2 regions of the Paenibacillus sp. NPDC058071 genome follow, and region 1 is predicted to be linked to the other one. Evidence: riboswitches for the same ligand, from Rfam matches in the RefSeq annotation. Region 1 holds a riboswitch; the other holds the start of a gene.
What was found. Region 1 has a riboswitch for ZMP and ZTP ahead of rpiB (ribose 5-phosphate isomerase B). Riboswitches for the same ligand answer to the same signal wherever they lie in the genome.
Positions count from the first base shown of each region.

Region 2: another riboswitch for ZMP and ZTP. It lies ahead of ACFVTB_RS05085 (DJ-1/PfpI family protein); the one in region 1 lies ahead of rpiB (ribose 5-phosphate isomerase B).

Region 1 covers NZ_JBHVSK010000004.1:431,407-434,809, reverse strand. Annotated here, with positions in the region: gene ACFVTB_RS09630 (serine hydroxymethyltransferase) at 1-120, opposite strand, end outside; gene ACFVTB_RS09625 (TIGR01440 family protein) at 201-806, opposite strand; gene rpiB (ribose 5-phosphate isomerase B) at 833-1,291, opposite strand; ZMP/ZTP riboswitch at 1,512-1,592, opposite strand; gene ACFVTB_RS09615 (low molecular weight protein arginine phosphatase) at 1,664-2,242, opposite strand; gene ACFVTB_RS09610 (manganese efflux pump MntP) at 2,279-2,791, opposite strand; gene ACFVTB_RS09605 (L-threonylcarbamoyladenylate synthase) at 2,906-3,403, opposite strand, start outside.
Region 2 covers NZ_JBHVSK010000002.1:512,937-516,339, forward strand. Annotated here, with positions in the region: gene ACFVTB_RS05075 (RNA polymerase sigma factor) at 1-381, opposite strand, end outside; partial or broken gene ACFVTB_RS05080 (GNAT family N-acetyltransferase) at 619-756, opposite strand; gene ACFVTB_RS05085 (DJ-1/PfpI family protein) at 792-1,571, opposite strand; ZMP/ZTP riboswitch at 1,620-1,701, opposite strand; gene ACFVTB_RS05090 (serine hydrolase domain-containing protein) at 1,799-2,944, opposite strand; gene ACFVTB_RS05095 (response regulator) at 3,121-3,403, opposite strand, start outside.

The DNA.
Region 1 (3,403 bases):
GATAACGGCTTCGGAGACGATGTTTTCAGATGCAATCAGTTCGATGTTGTCGCGCTGGCGCTGCAATTCCAGCCCCATTGCCTTCAATACTTCAGGGTCTTGCTGACGTAGATTTTCCATGGTTTGCTGCCTCCCAGAATGTAATTAAAAAATGTGTTTCTTCATTAGATGTATACTTAAAAGCGTTAAAGCGTTGCGGTCTAACCGCATGTTCCCGGCGACTGCTCTGACGCCGGGCCGCCGCCTTCCGATTCCAGCTCGTATACAGCTCTGACTCCGCCGATCAATTTCGGCCTTGTATAGGCCATTGTCACGTGTGCCGAGCCTATCGAACGGACGGTCGGACGAACCGGCACTGCTACCCGCCGCAGATGCATGCCGATGAACGTATCCCCGATATCGACGCCGGCATGCGCGGCAACCGTTTCAACCAGCACCGCCTCTTGCAAATGACGGAAGGCGTAAGCTGCCATCGAGCCGCCCGCTTTCGGAACGGGCACCGCCGCCACCTCGTCGAGGCCGTACTTTAGCGCCGCCTCCCGCTCAATGACGAGCGCGCGGTTGAGATGCTCACAGCATTGATAGATTGGATAAAAACCGATGTCGCCGCGCGCCGACTCGACGCCGCGATAAATTTGTTCCGCGATTTCAAGCGTACCCGACGTACCGATCCGCTCTCCGAGCACCTCGCTTGTGCTGGTGCCAATTACAAGCAGCTGGCCCTTACTTAGGCCACCCGCCTGCGCCAGCTCGCGAACGATCCGCTCGACTTGCCCTGCAATCGCTTCAAGATTGTCCTGGACCATACGGTTCGCTCCCTTCCTTGCGACAGCTAAGCGCGCTCTGCGTACTGCTCTTCAATCTGCGTCACTTTGCCAATGCGGTTCACGTGCCGCTCACCGTTGGAGAACGGCGTTTCCAGCCAAATGCGCACAATTTCAAGCGCCAGGCCGGGGCCGATAACCCGCTCGCCAAGAGCTAGTACGTTCGTATCGTTATGATCGCGTGTGGCTTGAGCCGTAAACATATCGTGAACAAGCGCGCAGCGAATGCCTTTTACTTTATTCGCGGCGATCGACATGCCGATGCCCGTTCCGCAGATGAGAATGCCGCGTTCAGCTTGACCGCTTGCCACTCTCTCAGCTACCGGCAGCGCGTAATCCGGATAATCGACCGATTGGGCGCAATCACAGCCCAGATCTTCAACTTCATGGCCGAGCGATAAGAGAAAAGGAACGATTTCATCCTTGAGGCGATAGCCTCCGTGATCGGCGCCGATTGCAATTTTCATGTTGGAATCCTCCTAAAAGGTATGGTATTTCGTAGGGCAGATGATACCTTCATCTTTGCTATTATACCTAATTCCGGCGTTTCAAGCATAAATGATCGAAACAAGGCGGAACGGCCATACCCGCTAGTCTCCGATAATGAAAACGGGACAACGAGCATTCGGCAAGACCGTACGCAGCATGAAGACAAAAAAAGAGCATGACATGCTTCATCAGCATGCTGCTCTTTGCCCAGGCGACCGGCCGTATGTTCCGATGCTCCACCGTGGTTACCCACTTCCGTCGCCAGTTACACCGGAATCCTTCTTTGTGTCCTAATCATAGCTGATTCGGACGGTAAAATCAATCATTTAACCGTTTTTTCCAAGCCCAATTCATTCCTGCCTCAGCTTGTCTAAAAGCTTAAGCAAGGCCCGTTCGATTTCGTTCGCACAGGACCGGTACAGATCTAATGGACCGCCGTAGGGATCGGCAATATCAAAGCTCGGAATTTCCCGCTCCAGCGCAAGCAATCGGCTCCTCTCCGCAGCCGACAGCTGCTGGCCGAGCGCCTGCTTCACATGCATTTCGCTGTACAGTTGTTCCAGTTCGTGAATATGCTCAATGACGGTTTCGTCCTGATTGACGTATTCCATAAGCGTATGGGTTTTTTCCACCGCCTGCGGGAACCACTGCAGCAGTCCTCTTTTATGACCGGAAGTCATGGTCAGAATGAGATCTGCCCAACCGATCGCATCGCCGGTAAGCGATTGCGACTGACCCGTATGCGCAATTCCTTTCCGCCGCAGCGTTTCCGCCGCATGAGGGGATACCGGCAACCCGTTCACCGTCGATACGCCGGCCGAACGAACCTCAAGTGACACGCCGTTGCGCGCCGCAAGCTCCCTCAGCATCGCTTCCGCCATGGGAGAGCGGCAAGTATTGCCGGTACATACGAACAAGATGCGTTTCAAGCTGCATTCCCCTTTCCGAAAGTTATTCTATGATGATCATATGATAAACAATATGCCGAATACAAACAATATGGCTCCTCCCAGCGCCTCGCCGTACTCGCCCAGATTACGGCTCACTTTGCGTCCAAGCAGCAAGCCAAGGATAGACATAAGACCGCCCGCAATCCCAAAAAGCACGACCGTAAGCAGCAAATCAGCCGAGAACATACCCAGCGTGACGCCAACGGAGAAGGAGTCGATACTGACGCTAAGGGCAAACAACAGCGTTCCCCAGGACGAACGATAGTCGAATCCTTGAACCACTCCGCCTTTGAAAGAGCTGTATATCATATGGCCTCCAAGCAGCACAAGCAGCACGCCGGCGGCTGTGGTCGCTACATGCCCGAGCAAACCGCTGACGAACTGTCCGGCAAAAATGCCCGCAAGCGGCATCAGAACATGAAATAATGCAATAATCGAGCTCAGCTTTAAAATATGAAGCAGTCTTATTCCTCTCAAACCAATGCCGATGCCCAGCGAAAAAGCGTCCATGCCGAGCGCTGCCGCCATAATGAGCAGCGTAATCCATTGACCCGCATGCAAGCTGGCTTCCACTCCGATACCCCTCCTTGTCCCGCCCTCTACCCCAACATATGCGGACAAGGAGACAAACATACAAACAAACTAAACGCGAATGATTCGATGACCAGCGGCTTTAGCAAGCCGGTTCATGAGCGCTTGTCCGATCCCCGTCTCATCGCAGCCTTCGGCCCAAATGCACGACACCCCTTCGGCATCGAACCGGCGAAGCGCTCCGTACAGCCGATGAGCCGCTTGCTCCAGCTTTTGTTCACTTCCAAAAGCGAGCACAATATCGGCTTCATAGGCGGACAGCCGTTCGTCGAAGGCGAGCACCCCGCTTTTTTCGCCAGCCTTTCGCGCTTCTTCCGTCCGTTCGTTGATATAAGCAGAGACCGCTTCCGGCGTTCCTTGAACGATCTCCAGGACGCCGCGCGGCGCATAATGCGTGTATTTCATGCCGGGAGAACGGGGCGTTTCCGCAGGAGACGCTTCCTCGGCGGGAGGCGCGTCTACAACGGCGTCCGGGGCGGCTTCCCGCAGCTGCTCCGCCGTTACTCCGCCCGGCCGCAGAATCCGAATCGTACGCGGTCCTGTTAGCTC
Region 2 (3,403 bases), on a different contig from region 1:
CGAGCGCTCGGCAATCGTTAGCCGTCCCAACGCTATTTCGCTCTGCGCCAAAACTTCCTTTCTTCTCGCAACGGCGTAGCCCTCTTCAGCATCATTGTACCCGAGCGGTTTGAGCAACCTGGTTAGCAGCTCCGTCCTTTTCCGTTTCCTGAGCAAGTTCAAGCAATGATGATACGCGATCTTATATAGCCAAGCAGAAAAGGATTGACTGTAGGACATCTGCGACAGCTTCTCATATCCTTTAATAAGCACATCCTGTACCGCATCCTCGGCTTCTTCCCGCTGCATCAGCAAATGATAGCAATACACGTATAACCGCTGCTGATACCTTCTAATCAGCACTGCGTACGACTCGATCTGCCCGTCTCTAACGTCGCGCATCAACTCTTCATCTGTAGATTCGCATGTGAGCTCTGGTTCGATTCTTCACCGCTCCTTTCTATTCTTATATCTATATAACAACCGAACCCGTCGATTGTGACATTACTCTTCATTAATCTCGATCTCATAGAGGTTTGCGCTCCAGCCTTCGCCGTCGAATCTTCCCCGCTTGCTCAATCCCTGAGCGAGGTAGTATTGGTTTAATGTCGGATTGCCCGCCATGCAATCCAGCCTTAGCCAACCTTTTCCCTTCTCTCTGATGTAAACCTTGGCCCAAGCCAGCAGCCTGCTGCCAATTCCTTGTCCGCTATACTTGCGAGATACAGCCAAACGATGATCATAGCCGGCATCGTCATGATACTGCTCTCCCCAAATCTCCTCATACTCCCAATGAACCGAGAAACAGCCAACTAGTTGGCCTTGCGTAAAGCAACAAACACCTCATGATCGCGAATGAATCTCTCCAAGTACTGCTGCGTAAAAGCCTCTTTGCGCCATTGCCTGAATCCTTTCGAATCGTGTATCCATTGAGCCGCCTCTTGGTATAAACGTTGCAGAGTAGGCCAGTCTTCAATCTGGGCTTTTCTTATTTCCAGCCTTTCCAGCCAACGATACTCCAGCCTCTCAGCCGTTTCCACGGCTCGCTGTTCCCCATGAAGTCTAGCAACGGCATGAAGCGCGGCATCGAACCCGGCGGTAATGCCTGCGGACAAGATGATTTTCCCGTTATCTACATATCTGACGTCCTCAATGACTGTTGCATCCGAGGGCGCTGCTGAGCGTAATAGATCCATGGCAAAACGATTGGTCGTCACTTTCATTCCGTTCAAGATATCCGCTTTGGCCAACAGAAGCGCTCCCGTGCAAACCGACAGGACAAGCTCGGCGCTGTCTGCCATGCGGCGAATCCAAGCGGTTAACGTCTCATTGTTTATTTCGGTACGGGCGCCTAAGCCGCCAGGCACGATCAAAATATCAGGGGCCGGGCAATCGTCAAAGCCATATTTAGCAGTCAGTGTTAAGCCGCTAACTGTGTTTACCGGCCCTTTTTTCTCGCCAACCGTGTACACATGAAAATCCTTTCCCCATTGGCTGGACACCGCGAACACATCAAACGGCCCTGCCAAATCCAATGTATCGACCCCTTCATACACGAGAACTGCAACGTTTCTGCACTTAGCTCGACTCATCACGATCCGCTCCTTAAAAATAAAAAAGTATTTGATCGGAATGACCAAATACTTTGCCCAGGCGAACGGCTGCTATGAAATATGCGCTCCCCCGTAGTGATCTACGTTTTCGCCAGTTACGCATACCTGAAATTGAAAATATTGTAACCGAATAGTCTGACAATTTCAATAGCCGTTTTTCTCGATACACAATAACATGAACGACTCGGTTGCCCGATTACGCTAACCTACCAAATACTCGCATAAGCGTAGTTCCGCACCGTCCCATGCCAAGTGTACCAAGGAGAGCCGTTCTCCTGCTGCGCGTAAAACAGCGTTACTTCCGCTTCCGGGTCAATGACCACGTAGCAGCCTCTAGCCCCGTCCCAGCCGAACTCTCCGTTAGCGCTCAGCGAGTTATTATTCTCCCGGTTTACTAAGGTTCTAACACCGAGACCGTAGCTGTAGCCATATTTGCTTGGCCCGCCGAATCTCTCAAAGTCCTGCTGAGCAATAGGCGATAAACGGGGGCTGCGCATCGCATTTACCGTTTCCGGTCGTAATATGCGTTCGCCGTTAGGCGCAAGACCATAATTGCACAGCGTCTCCGCAAACAAAATATAGTCCGGCACAGTCGAAAACAAGCCGCCTCCGCCGTTCTCATAAGCTCTGCCCGGTTGCAGCAAGAAGCTCTCTCCTATGCTCTCCGCCGTATGCGTCTGTGCATTAAAATGATTGTACAGCTTGCAAAAACGGCTCTCGTCCTTTAGCTGGAAAGAGGTATTCTTCATCCCGAGCGGATCAAAAATGTTGTCCTGCAAATACTGCCCGAGCGTTTGGCCGGTTATAACCTCAAGCAACGCGCCAAGCACATCGTGACAAATCGTATATTTAAAATGCGAGCCCGGCTCGAAAGCAAGCGGCTCCTGCGCTACCGCCTTAATGACGGCCAGCGTCGAGCCTTCGCCATTGCTCTCGGCAACGACACGGCGAACGGCATCCGTAGTATACGATTCGATTCCCGCTGTCATCGTAAACAAATGCTCAATTGTAATAGGATTTTGTGCAGGACGCAGTTCCTCCGTCCCATCCGGCAGCGTATGCCGGACAAGCATATGCTTATACTCCGGGATATACTCATACAAAGGATCGGTGAGCTTAAATTTTCCCTGCTCAAATAATTGCAGTAAAGCTGTACAGGTCACAACCTTGGTCGCAGAATACAATCGAAAGATGCTGTCGCCGCTAAACGGCACTTGACTCTCTACATCCGAAAAACCGGTATAGTGCTCATAAACAGGCTGATGTTTATAATACATAGCCACGCCTGTGCCGGGAATGTTCTTCTCGTTATAAAACGTATCCAAATAAGCTGTCAGCTTCGCAAAATTCATCTCATCCTTCACCCGCCGTTTCCCTTTAATGAAACCTTGCTCAGCTCTATTTTATCTGAGCAATCGCTTTGGGACTATATGCGAAAATGCGACTAGGAGCGTGCCGTGACGCATTTTCGCATATAACGGGCAAGTCCGACGAAGGCGGCGGTACCTCTCCAATCGTCGTCATCCCATTACTGCTCTTTGCCTCGTTCAGCAACGATGCGCGTTTTGTATTCCTGCGGCGTACAGCCCGTATATTTTTTAAACAAATTGCTAAAATATTTCGGATCGCTGCCCATTCCGAGCCGTTCCGCAAGCTCATAGATTTTCACATTGCCGGATCGCTCCAGCATTTCCTTCGCTTTGTCGATGCGGGCTTTCGCTACATATTGCGGGAACGGCATATGAAGCTCTTTGCGGAACAGCTTGCCCAAGTAATCGGGGTTCATGAACAGCTTATGCTTAGCCAGCCAC